Regions from separate parts of the Xanthomonas sp. AC360 genome, predicted to be linked through region 2. Evidence: predicted binding sites of a transcription regulator. Region 2 holds the regulator's gene; the other holds the start of a gene.
The links. Region 2 encodes FliA, which starts transcription of late flagellar genes. Its sites were predicted from a motif close to TAAAGTTTNNCNNNCNNNGGCCGATAA; they were not measured.
Positions count from the first base shown of each region.

Region 1 (7,663 bases), 2.1 Mb from region 2:
CTATGGCGTGCTGTCGCAATTCAGCGACCGCTCGCAGCCGCCCAAGCGCACGTTGGCCGAGTTCGGCCTGCCGCCGGATGTGTACGCGGCGGGCCGCCTGGATCACGACAGCGAAGGGCTGTTGTTGCTCACCGACGATGGCGCACTGGCGCATCGGCTCACCGACCCACGGCACAAACAGCCCAAAACGTACTGGGTGCAGGTGGAAGGCGAGCCGCAGGAAGCACAGCTGCAGGCCTTGCGCGATGGCGTGCTGCTCAACGATGGCCCGACCCGGCCGGCAGCGGTGCGCACGCTCGACCCCGCGCCGGAGCTGTGGCCGCGCAATCCGCCGGTGCGTGTGCGCAAGACCGTGCCCGATGCCTGGCTGGAACTGCAGATCAGCGAAGGCCGCAACCGTCAGGTGCGTCGGATGACCGCATCGGTCGGTCTGCCCACCTTGCGTCTGGTGCGGGTGGCGATCGGCGATTGGAGGCTGGATGCGCTCGCGCCTGGCCAGTGGCGTGTGGATGACACGCCTGGCCCGCGACAGGGGCGTGGGTCGCGCAGATAGCGCTGGGGTGTTGCGATCACCTCGATGGCGCGATGGCTGCAATCGCCAGTGATGCGATCGAACTGCGGCGATTGCATGCCTCGTTCAACGAGCGGCTGACGACACGTAGCGAGCAGCTCTTACCTGGGTGTGGATGCCGCACTCGGATCCGGCGTGTACGTGTACGGGTATTCCATGCTGCACCGAGCACCGAGCACCGAGCACCGAGCACAGGCCCCGCCCGCCTGACGATGGGCGCAGTCGTTTTTCTTAGCTGCTCTAAAGCGGCGTAGCGATCCGGCAACGCAGTGGGTTGCTGTGCGGCTGAGTGCCACACAGCGCTGTGAAATGCCTGCCCACAAACGACAACGCCACGGCGCGAGGCCGTGGCGTTGTGGCGTGCAGCCCAATCCGCCTGTTCGACGGACTCGGTGTCTTATTCGACGCCGTCGCTCGGGGTCACTGCAGCGCGGCGCTGGTAGGCGGCGCGACGTGCGTTGGCATTGCTGGCGTGTTCGCGATCCAGACGGTGCACGTTGCCCCCCAGCACCTGCTGATCGCGCTGGCGCTTGCGGTACACCGCATAGCCGATCAGGCCGAGGCCGGCAACAGCGGCCGCCACGGTGATGGCCGGGTTGCGCTTGACCAGCTTGCTGGCCGCCTTGCCGCCGCTGCGCACTGCGCCCAGGGCCACGCCGGTCTTCAGCCATTCGCTGGCACCCGGACCGAAATGACGCAGGCTGCTGCCGGCGCTACGTGCCTGGTCGCCCGCAGTGGATGCGGCATGACGCAGTTGGTCGCCGGCGGTGCCGGCCAGTTCCAGGGCACGCTCCAGGGCGCGTTCGGTGATCACAGTCAGCTTGCTCATTGAAGGCGTTTCCTTTCCGAGTACGTGGCCTGCAGTCTGTGGCCAATGGCGTATAGGCGGCGTTAGCGGCAGTAAGCGCCGTTTGGCTAACGGTTAAAAAGCGTTGTTGCCTGCGTTCGAGAGAGATGCCGCTTCGCATTGCACGAGCACTGCCGTCCCCGCACCCCAAACCCTCTTCCAGCGGGAGAGCAACTGTCTTGATCAACTGGCGGCGCCAGCCGCTAATTGATCTCGTAGCTTTGCGTTGAGGATCACCAGCAGTTTGCGCATGGCCGCCACCAGCGCCACCTTGCTCGCTTTGCCTTGCGCGCGTAGCCGCTGGTAAAACGCGCGCAGTGATTCGTTGAAACGCACTGCCGTCAGGGTCGCCATGTACAGCACCTGGCGCACGCAAGCCCGCCCGCCCCAGATGCAGCGGGCGCCGCGCATCGTGCCACTATCTCGGGCAAGCGGCGCCACCCCGACCAGCTTGGCGATCGCCTTGCCGGTGAGTTTGCCCAGTTCCGGTAGCTGCGCCGCCAGGCTCGCCAACAGCACCGGGCCGACGCCTTTGACCTGGCTCAGCACCGCCAGCTCGGCGCGCGCGCCCACTTGCTGCGCAATACGCTTGTCCAGCTCGGCAAGCTGCTGCTGCAAGTGCCGCAGGCTGCTCTGCGCCTGGCTGCACAGCCAAGCGTCGGTCAGGTGGGACTGGCGCTGCCGTTCCTGCTGCACCATCGCCACCACCTGCGTGCGGCGCTGCTGGTAGGCGCGCAGCTGCGCGCGCCAGCCTTCTACCGGCTGGTAGCGCGTCAGCGGCAACAGCGCGGCCATCTGCGCCAGCACGCGTGCATCCAGTCGATCCGTCTTTGCCAGCTGACCGGTGGCCTTGGCAAAGTCCCGTGCCTGCCGAGAATTGACACGCGCCACCGGCATCCCAGCCGCATACAAGCTCTCCAACGCCAGCTGCTCATAGCCGCCGGTCGCCTCCACCACCACTTGATGCAGGTGCGCCGGCCCCAGCCAGGTGCACATCTGCTGCAGGCCCGACACGCTGTTGGCAAACCGCCGCCCGTCGCGTTGGCCGTGCACCTGCACATCCAGCCACCGCTTGCTGACATCGATTCCGACACTCTCGCTCATGGACAACTCCGCTATGCTCGAAGGGTCGAGAGTTCTCCTGTGCGGCCCAGCCTTAGCATTACGAGCGCCTACTCGAGCAACTGTTCGGGCGTTTGCAAGGAGATTCCGGCGGGGCGACCTCGCTCTCCCGCGGTCGCTCAGACCCATGGGTTATCGGTCGACCACGCCGGCTCTCGACACCTAATCTGGCAGATCCCCAAGAACTAAGGGGCTACAGCAAGGCGGGTCAGGTGCCGCGCGGTTTTGCGCGATGGGTTGCGGCAGCTGTCCAGGGGTCGTCTGGCCATGGATGCCTGGGATACCGGCCCTTCATTTCTTTTTTGACGTCCGGATAGGTGGTGGCCCAGAAACTTTTCAGATCCTGCGTGACCTGCAGTGGGCGACCGCCGGGCGAGAGCAGGTGCAGGGTCAGCGGGATGCGGCCATCGGCAATGCGCGGGGTTTCGGCCAAGCCGAACAGTTCCTGCAGTTTGACCGCCAGCACCGGCGGCAGCGGTTGCTGGGTGTGGTCGAGTGCGTAGCTGATCTGGCGTTCCATGCCCGACGGCACGCTGATGCGGGTGGGAGCGTGGCGGTCGATGGCCTGGCGGCGTTCCCACGGCAGTGCGGCCTTGAGCGCCTCGCCCAGGCTGGACTCATCCAGCGCGTCGAGCCGGGTCTTGCCGGCGAAGGCCGGGCGCAGCCAACGGTCCAACGAGGCGAGCAGTGCGGCATCGGAGAGATCGGGCAGCTCCAGCTCGGGCATCCACACCCGCAGCGACAGCACGCGGGCGCGCCATTGTTGCAGGGTCTCGGTCCAGGGCAGGGCGTCCAGGCCGAGCTGGCGCACTGCCTCGGTCAGTGCGCCAGCGGCCTGGGCGGGATCGACGCGACCGGCGGGGCGGCTGTCGAGCACGATGCGGTCGAAGCTGGATTGCCGGCGCGCGACCAAGGCGCGTTTGTCAGCGTCCCACTGCACCACGTCCTGCTGCACGAAGCGCTCGGGCAGGCTGCGGCGCAGATACGCCTCGTCGACCGGAGCGGCGCGCAACAGCAGGGCGTCCTTGGCCTCGTAGCGCAGCTCGCTGGCGACCAGCCACGGTTCGCCGCGCAGGTCGCTGTGGTCGAACAGACGCGCGCTGCGGCCGTTGGCGAGCAGATAGCGCAACGGGTCGGTGGGGTGGCGTGCGGCGATGCGGTCGGGGAAGGCATGCGCGAGCAGGTCGCCCAGCGCGTGCGCCTCCACGCTGGTGGGTGGGGCGGTGTCGCAGCGCAGTCGGCGGCGCCATTGTTTGGCGGCACTGTCGATCGCGGCCAGGCCGCCGCGGTTGGCATCGGGTGCGCTGCGGCCCTGGCGAAATGCCGCCAATGCGCGCCAGCGTGCGGCCAATCCATCGCCGCCCTGCCGCAGCGGGTCGCGCGCTTCCAGCAACGCGGCCAGGTCGCAGGCCAGTGCCAGGCGCGATGCAGCGCCGGCCTGCGCCAGCATCGCGGCCAGACGCGGATGCGTGCCCAGCGCCAGCATGCGGCGGCCCAGCGCGGTGATGCCGCCGCTGTCGCTGAGCGCGCCCAGCCGTTGCAGCAATTCGCGTGCGGCCGCCAGCGCGCCGGTGGGCGGGGCATCGACAAAGCGCAGCGCATCGCTGCCCCAGGCCGCCAGTTCCAGTGCCAGGCCGGCCAGTTCCACCTGGGTGATCTCGGCGCGCCGTTGCGGTTCCAGGCGCTGCGATTGCGGCCACAGCCGGTACGCCCAGCCGCTGGCCACGCGTCCGGCACGGCCGGCGCGCTGGTCGGCCGACGCCTGCGAAATGGTGGCTACATCCAGCCGCGAAAAGCCGCTGTTGGGGTCGTAGTGCGGCTCGCGCGCCTGGCCGCTGTCGATCACCGCGCGCACGCCGGGCAAGGTCACCGAGGACTCTGCCACGTTGGTGGCCAGCACCACGCGGCGGCGGCCCTGCGCATCCGGCTGCAGCACCTGGCTTTGCGCGTCCACCGACAACTCGCCGTGCAGCGGCAATACCTGGATGGCCGGGTTCAGCGCGTCCTGCAAGGCGCCTTGCACGCGCGCGATCTCGCGTTGGCCGGGCAAAAACACCAGCACATCGCCGGGATGGGTGAGCAGGGCATGCTCCACTGCGCGCCGCGTCTGTGGTTCCAGCGCTTCGTCGCGGCGCGCGGGGAAATGTGCGATCTCCACCGGAAAACTGCGTCCGGCACTGCTCAGGCGCGGCGCATCCAGAAAGCCGGCCAGCCGCTCGCCATCCAACGTGGCCGACATCGCCACGATGCGCAGGTCGTCGCGCACCTGTGCCTGCACGTCCAGCGCCAATGCCAGGCCGAGGTCGCCGGCCAGATGGCGTTCGTGGAATTCGTCGAACAGCAGCGCGCCCACGCGTTCCAGCATCGGGTCGTCCTGGATCATCCGGGTCAGGATGCCTTCGGTGACCACCTCGATCCGGGTGCGCGCAGAGGTCTTGTTTTCGAAGCGGATGCGGTAGCCCACCGTTTCGCCGACCGGCTCGCCCAACTGGCGCGCCATGAACAGCGCAGCGCTACGCGCGGCCACCCGGCGCGGTTCCAGCATCACGATGCTGCGGCCGGCCAGCCAGGGCGCATCCAGTAACGCCAGCGGCACCTGGGTGGTCTTGCCGGCACCGGGCGGGGCTTCGAGCACCAGACGCGGATGGGCGGCAAGGCTGTCGCGGATCTGCGGCAGCAGTGGGGTGATGGGGAATGCAGGTTCGGTCATGCGCGGCAAGGATACGGGCCTGCTCGCGCCGGTGCGATGGTCGGGGATCGAGGTGAAGCCTGTCAGGGAATGGCGTATGGCCTGTCGGCAACGCAATTGCTTGGGCTTGCCGCCAGCGCTTGCTGCCCGGCGACGTGCTGCGGACCAAGAGCCTGCGTGCACAAAGATATGCGCCCCACAGCCGCTCCGGCAGCGTCCGCTCGGTTGCTGCGCGGCGGATCCGACGAGTGCAAATGCAGGAGGCTTGCATGCTTCAGAGTGCATGGCCGGCGTCGATAACCCGGTTGAACCCGTCATTGGATTGACCATGTCCACCCCGTCCCCGCGTTTTGTCAGTCTGCAAAGCAAGCTGCTGGGCGCCCTTGCGCTTGGTCTGTCGATCATCCTGTTATGCGCACTTGGCGGTCTGGGCTCTGCCTGGTTGAGTCTGTCCGGCAAGGTGCCGGTGGAAGTGGCGCAGGCCTCTGCCAGCGAAGAACTCACCCGCGATTTCCGCCTGCAGGTGCAGGAATGGAAGAACGTGCTGATCCGGGGCCGCGATCCCGCACAACTCGAAAAACATCTGACTGCCTTCCGCGACAAGGGCAAGAGCGTGCAGGGCACGGTCACCTCACTGGCAGGCGCGCTGGCCGATCCGCAGGCGCGCACGTTGGCGCAGGACTTTGCCAAGGCGCATCTGGCACTGCAGGTCAGCTACGAAGCGGCGCTGGGCAAGTTTGCCGAGTCCGGTTACGACACCCAGGTGGGCGACCAGCTGGTCAAGGGCAAGGACCGCGCGCCCAGCCAGACGTTGGAGGCGTTGGTCGCGCGCAGCAAGGCGTTGGCCGATGCGGCCGTGCTGGCGAGTTCGCAATCGGCGCAGCACATGCTGGTGTATTCGGCGCTGGCCACCATTGCCGCGGCGTTATGTCTGGTGGTGGTGTTGGGGTGGTGGATTCGTCGCTCGATCGTGCGTCCCATCGAAAACGTCGCGCGTGCGGCACGCCTGGTGGCGGCCGGCGATCTGTCCGCGCGGGCTGCGGTCAGCAATCGCGATGAAATCGGCCTGCTTGGCCAGGCAATGGGGCAGGTGGTCAACACGCTTACCGATGTCTCCAGCGCGCAGGCGGACATGGCGCAGCGCCACGAAGCCGGGCAGATGAGCTACCGCATGGACGCGCAGGCGTTTCCCGGCGCTTACGGCCGCATGGTCGATGACACCAACGGATTGATCGGCGCGCAGGTGGGCCTGATCGGCACCATGCTGCAGGTGATGCAGCATTACGCGGTGGGCGACATGTCGGTGGACATGCCGCGCCTGCCGGGCGAAAAGGCGCAGATTACCGATGCGATGGACACCACCAAGCGCAACCTGGCTGCCATCAATGGCGAAATTCGCGGCCTGGTGGAAGCGGCTGCGGCCGGCGACTTTGCGACCCGCGGCAATGCCGCTGCCTACAAGTTCGAATTCCGCGGCATGGTCGAGGGCCTCAATGGCCTGATGCAGAACGTGGACCAGAATCTGGGCGAGTTGTCGCAGCTACTCAAGGCGATTGCCGATGGCGATCTGACCGCGCGCATGCGCGGTAACCAGCAGGGCGTGTTCGCGCGGATGCGCGACGATGCCAACGCCACCGTGCAACGCCTGACCGATATCGTTGGCGATATCACGCTGGCCGCGCAGACCATCCGCACCGCCTCGGCAGAAATCGCCGCCGGCAACAGCGATCTGGCGCAACGCACCGAACAACAGGCCGCGAATCTGGAAGAAACCGCCGCCTCGATGGAAGAACTCACCTCTACCGTGCGGCAGAACTCCGACACCGCGCAGCAGGCCAGCCGGGGTGCGCAGGCCGCTGCCGACATCGCCGGCCGCGGCGGCGAGATGGTCGCCAGCGTGGTCGATACCATGGGCGAGATCGAAGTGTCGTCGAAGAAGATCGCCGAGATCATCAGCGTCATCGACGGCATCGCGTTCCAGACCAATATCCTGGCGTTGAACGCGGCGGTGGAAGCCGCGCGCGCCGGCGAACAGGGCCGCGGCTTTGCGGTGGTGGCCTCCGAAGTGCGCGCGCTGGCACAGCGCTCGGCCGGTGCCGCCAAGGAGGTCAAGCAGTTGATCGATGCATCGGTGGAGAGCGTGGCGCGCGGGAGCGCGCGCGTGGATCAGGCCGGACGCACGATGCAGGACATCGTGCAATCGGTGCAGCAGGTCACCACGCTGATCGCCGAGATTTCCGCTGCCTCGCGCGAGCAATCGTCGGGCATCGAACAGGTGGCGCGCACCGTCAACGACATGGACGAAACCACCCAGCGCAATGCAGCGTTGGTGGAAGAAGCCTCGGCCGCCGCACGTGCGATGGAAGAACAGGCAGTGGAGCTGAGCGAAGCGGTGTCGGTGTTCCGACTGGATGCACGCAAGCCGCGCTTGGTG
Region 1 covers NZ_OZ409846.1:1,731,837-1,739,499, forward strand. Annotated here, with positions in the region: gene ACZZ0O_RS07320 (pseudouridine synthase) at 1-553, shown strand, start outside; gene ACZZ0O_RS07325 (hypothetical protein) at 969-1,400, opposite strand; gene ACZZ0O_RS07330 (IS110 family RNA-guided transposase) at 1,602-2,522, opposite strand; gene hrpB (ATP-dependent helicase HrpB) at 2,749-5,250, opposite strand; gene ACZZ0O_RS07340 (methyl-accepting chemotaxis protein) at 5,558-7,663, shown strand, end outside.
Region 1: a site for FliA is predicted at 5,503-5,529, ahead of ACZZ0O_RS07340 (methyl-accepting chemotaxis protein). Genes of this name have one in related genera too.

Region 2 (7,663 bases):
AATGATTGCTGCGATGGCCCTGCGTCAGCCGGTCAGCGTGCCGCGTCAGGCCCCGGTGGCCGCCCCGATCCGCAGCGTGGTGCCGATGCCGGCCGTGCAGGATGTCGCCGCCCCGGTTGTGCAGCGTCAGGAACACGCGCTGTCGGCCGTGCCGGAACAGCTGTTCGCCGACTTTTTGACTACCGCCCCGGTGCAGCGCCCCGCCGTGCAGGCCGCTCCGGTGCAGGCACCGACCCCGGTCGTTGCCGCAGCCCTCGCCGCCCCGGCTTACGCCGCGCATGGGCAGGACGACGATGCATTCGACGACGAGGCCGACTTCGGCCTGGACGACGCGCTGCCGCAGATCCTGCCGCCAGCCGCGTTGCCGCCGATCGTCGTCGCCCCCGCCGCGCTGGCCGCGGTGCCGGTGGCCGCCGCGCCGCTCCCGCAGAACGACGAAGAACTCAAGCAGCTGCGTGGCGAACTGGCGCTGATGCGTCAGATGATCGAGCGCGAAATGAACCGCCTCACCGACGAGCGCCTGCGTGGCTCCCCGGTGCGTGCGCAGGCGCTGGAGCTGATGGACGACTACGGCTTCGATGCCGGCCTGACCCGCGATGTCGCCATGCAGATCCCGGCCGATACCGAATTGCACCGCGGCCGCGGGCTGATGCTGGGCCTGCTGTCCAAGCGTCTGCCGGTGGCTCCGATCGACCCGCTGGAACGCGGCGGCGTGATCGCCCTGGTCGGCCCGACCGGTGCCGGCAAGACCACCACCATCGCCAAGCTGGCGCAGCGCTTCGCCGCCCAGCACGCCCCGCGCGACGTGGCCCTGGTCACCACCGATACCTTGCGCGTCGGTGGCCGCGAGCAGCTGCACAGCTACGGCCGCCAGCTCGGCATCGCCGTGCACGAGGCCGACAGCGCCGAAAGCCTGCTCGCGCTGCTGGATCGCCTGCGCGACTACAAGCTGGTGCTGATCGACACCGCCGGCATGGGCCAGCGCGACCGCGCCCTGGCCGCCCAGCTGAACTGGCTGCGCGCCGCCCAGCAGGTCACCTCGCTGCTGGTGCTGCCCGCCAACTCTCATTTTGCCGACCTCGACGAGGTCGTGCGCCGCTTCGCCCACGCCAAACCCCAAGGCGTGGTGCTGACCAAACTCGACGAGACCGGCCGCTTCGGCAGCGCCTTGTCGGTGGTGGTCGACCACCAACTGCCCATCACCTGGGTGACTGACGGACAGCGGGTCCCAGACGACCTGCACCGCGCCAATGCCGCCAGTCTCGTTCTTCGTCTTGAAGATTTACGGCGCGCTGCCGATAAGCCCTGTACTCCGGAGCACAACCATGCAGTCGCGTGAATACGCAAAGCTGACCAACGCCTTCCCCCTGACGGCGACCCGTCCCGAGCCCTTGGGCCCGGTGCGCACGATTGCCGTGACCGGTGGCAAGGGCGGCGTGGGCAAAACCAACATCTCCGCCAACCTGGCCGTGGCGCTTGCCGACATGGGCAAACGCACCCTGCTGCTGGACGCCGACCTTGGCCTGGCCAACCTGGATGTGGTCTTGGGACTCTCGCCCAAGTTCACCCTGGCCGACCTGATCGCCGGCCGCTGCACGCTCGATGAAGTGATCATCGAAGGCCCGGGCGGCGTGTTGGTGGTGCCGGCCGCCTCCGGTCGCCGCCACATGGCGGAACTGGCTCCGGCCCAGCACATCGGCCTGGTCAATGTGTTCTCCGAACTGGAACGCGACCTGGACGTGATGGTCATCGACACCGCCGCCGGCATCACCGACAGCGTGCTGACCTTCTGCCAGGCCGCCCAGGACACCGTGGTGGTGGTCTGCGACGAGCCGGCCTCGATCACCGACGCCTACGCGCTGATCAAGGTGCTCTCGCGCGAACGCGGCGTGGACCGCCTGCAGATCATCGCCAACATGGTGCGCGACCCCAACGAAGGCCGCCTGCTGTACGACAAGCTCTCGCGCGTCTGCGAAAAGTTCCTTGGCGATGTGTCGCTGAACTATCTCGGCCACGTGCCGCAGGACGACTGGTTGCGCCTGTCGGTGCAGCGTCAGCAACCCGTCATCAAGGCGTATCCCGCCAGTCCGTCGGCGCAGGCCATTGCCGAAATCGCACGCCGTACCTCGCGCTGGCAGGCTCCCACCGTGCCGCGCGGCAACGTCGAGTTCTTTGTCGAACGCATCATCCAACGGGGAGTGGCCGCATGAGCACTGCTACCGCAACCACGGCCACCGCGCAGTACCGCGCCGTGCAGCGCAATAACGCCAACGACGTGGTGACCCAGCACGCCGATCTGGTCCGCCGCATCGCCCACCATCTGGCGGCGCGTCTGCCGGCCAGCGTGGAAGTGGACGACCTGATCCAGGCCGGCATGATCGGCCTGATCGAAGCCTCGCGCAGTTACGACTCCGACCAGGGCGCCTCGTTCGAAACCTACGCCTCGATCCGTATCCGCGGCTCGATGATCGACGAAATTCGCCGTGGCGACTGGGTGCCGCGTTCGGTACACCGCCGTGCCCGCGACGCCGCCGCCGCAGTGCGCAAGATCGAGCAGAACACCGGCCGCGCCGCCGCCGCCACCGAAGTGGCCGCCGCGATGGAAATGCCGCTGCCCGATTACCTGCGCCTGATGGAAGACGCCGCACGCGGCCAGGTGCTGAGCCTGGAATCGCGCATCGAAGATCACGGCGAGCTGGACACCACCGCCAAGGGTGGCCCCAACCCGCAGCAGATGATGGAGCGTGGCGAATTCGGCCGCGAGCTGGGCAAGGCCATCGGCCAGTTGCCCGAGCGCGAGCAGCTGGTGCTGTCGCTGTACTACGAACAGGAATTGAACCTGAAGGAAATCGGCGCTGTGCTCGGTGTCAGCGAGTCGCGCGTCTGCCAGATCCATGGCCAGGCCGTGGTGCGTTTGCGCGGCCGCCTCAAAGTCTTCGAACTGGCCGACGCCGGTGTCGAAATTGACGACTAATTTTTCGCGTATTTTTTCGTGTTAGGAGCTTGATGTGAATAAGAACATGCGGATCCTGATCGTGGACGACTTCTCGACGATGCGACGTATCGTCAAGAATCTGTTGGCAGATCTCGGCTTCACCAATACCGCAGAGGCCGAAGACGGCAACAGCGCGCTGGCTGCATTGCGCTCGGGCCCGTTCGATTTTGTGGTGACGGACTGGAACATGCCCGGCATGACCGGCATCGACCTGCTGCGCAACATCCGCGCCGACGCTAAGCTCAAGCACCTGCCGGTGATGATGGTGACCGCCGAAGCCAAGCGCGAGCAGATCATCGAAGCGGCGCAGTGCGGCGTCAATGGCTACATCATCAAGCCGTTCACCGCGCAGACGCTGGAAGAAAAGCTGGGCAAGGTATTCGAACGTCTGGCGGCGACCGCCTGATGAACGCCACCGTGGAGACCAATGCCGAACGCGCTGCGTTGATCGAGCGTCTGCAAGGTGCGCTTGATGCACTGGAAAGCGGTGACGAAGCTGCCTGGAAGCGCGAGGTCGATCACCTCGCCGCCCTGCGCACGCGTCCGATGATGCAGGGCCTGAGCCGGCTCGCACGCGAACTTGGGCAGGCGCTGGGCGAGCTGCCCACCGTGCCCGAAGAAGCCGGCGAACTGGACGATGCCTGCTCGCGCCTGGACCACGTGGTGGAAATGACCGAAAAGGCCAGCCATCGCACCCTGGATCTGGTCGAAGAATGCCGCGAGCTGGCCAACAAGCTGCGCGACGGCGGTCTGAATCAGGACCAGGGCGCGCTGATGGACCAGATGCGCCACAACCTCACCGAGCTGTCGCTGGCGCAGAGCTATCAGGACCTCAGCGGGCAGATCATTCGCCGCGTGGCCGGGATCGTGCGCCGCGTGCATGAAGGCTTCGGCGCGCTGGGCCTGCCGCCCAAGAGCACCGAGCCGAAGAAAGACGACGGCGGTCTTGCCGGTCCTGCGGTCAAGGGCCTGGACCGTCACGCGGTGTCGCAAGACGACGCCGACGATTTGCTGTCCGGATTGGGGTTGTAACCATGAGTGCTGTTCCAGACGATATTGCTGCCGATTTCATCGTCGAGGCCCAGGAAATCCTGGATCGCCTCGGCGAACAGCTGGTGTCGCTGGAACAGGCGCCAGACGAAGCCGACCAGCTCAACGCGGTGTTCCGCGGCTTCCACACGCTCAAGGGCGGCGCCGGCTTTCTGGCGATCAAGCCCATGGTGGAGCTGTGCCACGCCGCCGAAGAAACCCTCGGCATGGCGCGCTCGGGCCAGGCGGTGCTGCAGGCGCATCACTTCGATGCCGCGCAGCAGTCGCTGGATTATCTGCAGGCCATGCTGGATGCGATGGGCTCGGGCGAACCCGTGCCGCATGCACCGCCGTCGCTGATCGCACAGTTCGATGCCAAGAGCGGACCGCCGGCGGTCAAGGCCGCACCCAAGGCGGCAGCTGCCGCAGCTGCGCACGACGACGGCCATGCCGCGCCGGCGCCGGGCGCCAAGGCCGCACCGAAAGCTGGCGCCAAGGGCGGCGCCGAAGCCGAACAGACCGTGCGCGTGGATACCAAGCGCCTGGACGCCATCGTCAATCTGATTGGCGAACTGGTGCTCTCGCGCAACCGGTTGAAGACCTTGCGCACCCGTCTGCGCGACGAAGAACTCGACCGCGCGGTCAGCGTGCTGGATATCGCCACCGCCCGCCTGCAGACCGCGGTCATGCGCACCCGCATGCAGCCGGTGAGCAAGGTGTTCGCGCGCTTCCCCAAGGTGGCCCGCGACGTTGCGCGCACCCTGTCCAAGGAAGTTGAACTGGAACTGGTCGGCGCCGAAACCGAGCTCGATCGTAATCTGGTCGAAGCCCTGGCCGACCCGCTAGTGCACCTGGTGCGCAATGCGATCGACCACGGCATCGAATCGCCGGCATTGCGCGAAGCCACCGGCAAACCACGCAGTGGCCATGTGCGCCTGTCCGCGCAGCAGGAAGGCGACTACGTCAGCATCGAAATCCAGGACGACGGCGCCGGCATCGACCCGGAACGTCTGCGCGAAATCGCCCGCAACAAGGGCCTGATCGACGCCGAAGCCGCTGCCCGTCTGAGCACCGACGAATGCCTGCATCTGATCTTCATGCCGGGCTTTTCGACCAAGGCCGAAGTCACCGATATCTCCGGCCGCGGCGTCGGCATGGACGTGGTGCAGTCGCGTATCCGCGAGTTGAGCGGGCAGATCCAGATCCAGTCCGAACTGGGCCGCGGCAGCCGCTTCATGATTCGCGTGCCGTTGACCCTGGCCATCCTGCCCACGCTATTGGTGCAGGCCGGCGAAGCGGTGTATGCACTGCCGCTGGCACGCGTGGTCGAAGTGCTGCACGCACCGCAGACCTCGCTGGGCTGGTTCGACGGCCGCGCCGTGCTCGACCGTCGCTCGCACACCTTGCCGCTGATCGACCTGCGCCGCTGGCTGGGCGTGCCCGCCGATCAACCGCCGCTGCTGACCGTGGTGCTGCTGCAGGCCGGCGAAACCCGCTTCGGCCTGGTGGTGGATCAGGTCCGCGGCCGCGAGGAAGTGGTGATCAAACCCCTCCCCCGCGCCCTGCGCGGCCTGCCCGGCTACGCCGGCGCCACCCTGATCGGCGACGGCCGCATGGCGCTGATCCTGGATGTGGATGGGCTGCGTTCCAGCGATCATTGATTTTCGGGAATCGGGAATCGTCAAGACGATCCTAGCTACCTGATTTGACGACAACGGCCGCGTACTGCGGCCGTTGTCGTTTCACTACCAGCATCGCTGCCGATCTATGCCAATACGCGCGCAGGCATGGGCGCGATGGTTTGGCGACGGCCAGGCTGCCGTGGAACTGAATCTGGAACCGTTATTACAGAACCGTTACTTCACTAGCCCTCACACCATCCGGTGTTGAGGCGCAATCGACTGCTCTCTCTGTTGCTCCTGCTGCTGGGATTGCTGTTGGCGCTGCGTTTCGCCCAAGGCCTGCAATTGCGCCAAGGATTGCTCGACGGGCTGCGCAATCGCATCACTCGTCTTCATATGCGCCATCTTGTGAGCGGGGTCGTTCAACGCGCCTTCGACAACGAAAACATTCTCGCCCTGCTGCACGGACTTGGTGTTCTCGCTCAGCACGACATGATCGATCCGCGACAGTCCGTTTTCTTTGGCTAGATGTGCGCTGCTTGCTGCCAGCCGGGCGCTGTTGTCGTCGTACTCCCGACCGAGACCCTGCTCAAGGCGGCGAACGGCCTCTTCTGCTTGGCGATACAGCGGATCTGTTGGAAGTCTCGCAACCTGCGCTGCTTCCTGTAGCGGAGATACCTGCTCACCGGGCGACCGCGCCTCGCCAATCACCTTCTGCCAAAGTTCCTGCTTAGGCTTCGGATTGTTGTGCTCCTTATTCAACTCACTTTTAGGCATAGGAGCAGGAATGCTCTTGATATCATCTACGTTTTCTACGGGTCTGATATCCCCCTCAAATCCTTTATCAACTCCATCTTTTGTCTTCCGGTGCAGTCCAGCATGATTGAGCGCATCCCATGTGAAGTCGATGCAACTGTTTTTAGCGCCGTGATATTCCATATTGAATCCGTGCTTAGCAGGGGCCGCGCCGAAGGCCTCCAGCTTTTCATACTGTGCCTTATCGATCTCCATCGTGCGTGAGTAATAAGGTTTTTGATAGGTGTCGACGTCATTGAACGAAACTTTTCCTGGCCCGCTAGCCTCGCCATGCTTGATAGGCGAGAACCCATAACTTTTGACAGTCGCTCCGTCGTCAATCGAGTAGTACATATGACCACCAAAGGATGTGCCTCCGGCCATCAACGGCGTACCTGCGGCAGCGACGTAGACAGTGACTGCATAGCGCTTTTCATGATCATCCATGCTCATTCCCCTCACTTTCCTTTGTAGGTGTAAGCGACAAGAAGTTGCGCATTAGCCGCAACCAGCGCCTCGGCGTTCTGATCAAAGCGCAGTTTGAGCCGATAACGGCCTGGCTGGACAGCATTGCTATAGCCGAACGCCAACTCCCTGGACGCGGTCTGCTCAGTAGACAAACCGGCGTCCTGCAGCGTCGTACCGTCCGCATCAAAAGCGAACAGACCAGGCGCCATACCATCAGCTGACAAGGGAATGGACGCCTGCTGACCTACTCCCACACGCTGACTACGCTGCAATTCCACGGCGACCGGACCGGATGGTTCAATACGCTCCAAGTGGAGCTCGGCCGAAACACCAGCGCTAATCAGCCTGTCAGCACTTTGGGAGACGGCAGTTGGATCGACACCGGTGATCCGCACACCGATGAAAACGGGCGGAGTCGCGTCGTCGGGCAGTGCGGGCACATCGAATTCCAGCTCTGTAGGCCCACGATCATGTGGGGTCAAACTCCGTACCAACGGGACGACCGTTCTCATCTCTATCTGCTCCTTTGCGATAGGCACGTTTGCAGGCGGCGGTTGCAGGCTGCAGCCTGCGATCAGGCAGGTAATCAATGCCGTGAGTGCAAAGCGCATTCGATCGTTTGCAAGGGGCACGGCCTTTCTCCAATGGGTGTTGGTGCTGCAGGGGGAATTTTGACAGTTTTTCAATCTCATCGTGTCATGCACGCCTCTCAACTACCTCCAATGCCCTATGCACGCATTGCTTTATGAGGCCT
Region 2 covers NZ_OZ409846.1:3,795,772-3,803,434, reverse strand. Annotated here, with positions in the region: gene flhF (flagellar biosynthesis protein FlhF) at 1-1,339, shown strand, start outside; gene ACZZ0O_RS16270 (MinD/ParA family protein) at 1,326-2,210, shown strand; gene ACZZ0O_RS16265 (RNA polymerase sigma factor FliA) at 2,207-2,974, shown strand; gene cheY (chemotaxis response regulator CheY) at 3,009-3,401, shown strand; gene ACZZ0O_RS16255 (protein phosphatase CheZ) at 3,401-4,027, shown strand; gene ACZZ0O_RS16250 (chemotaxis protein CheA) at 4,030-5,685, shown strand; gene ACZZ0O_RS16245 (XVIPCD domain-containing protein) at 5,896-6,795, opposite strand; gene ACZZ0O_RS16240 (hypothetical protein) at 6,900-7,448, opposite strand.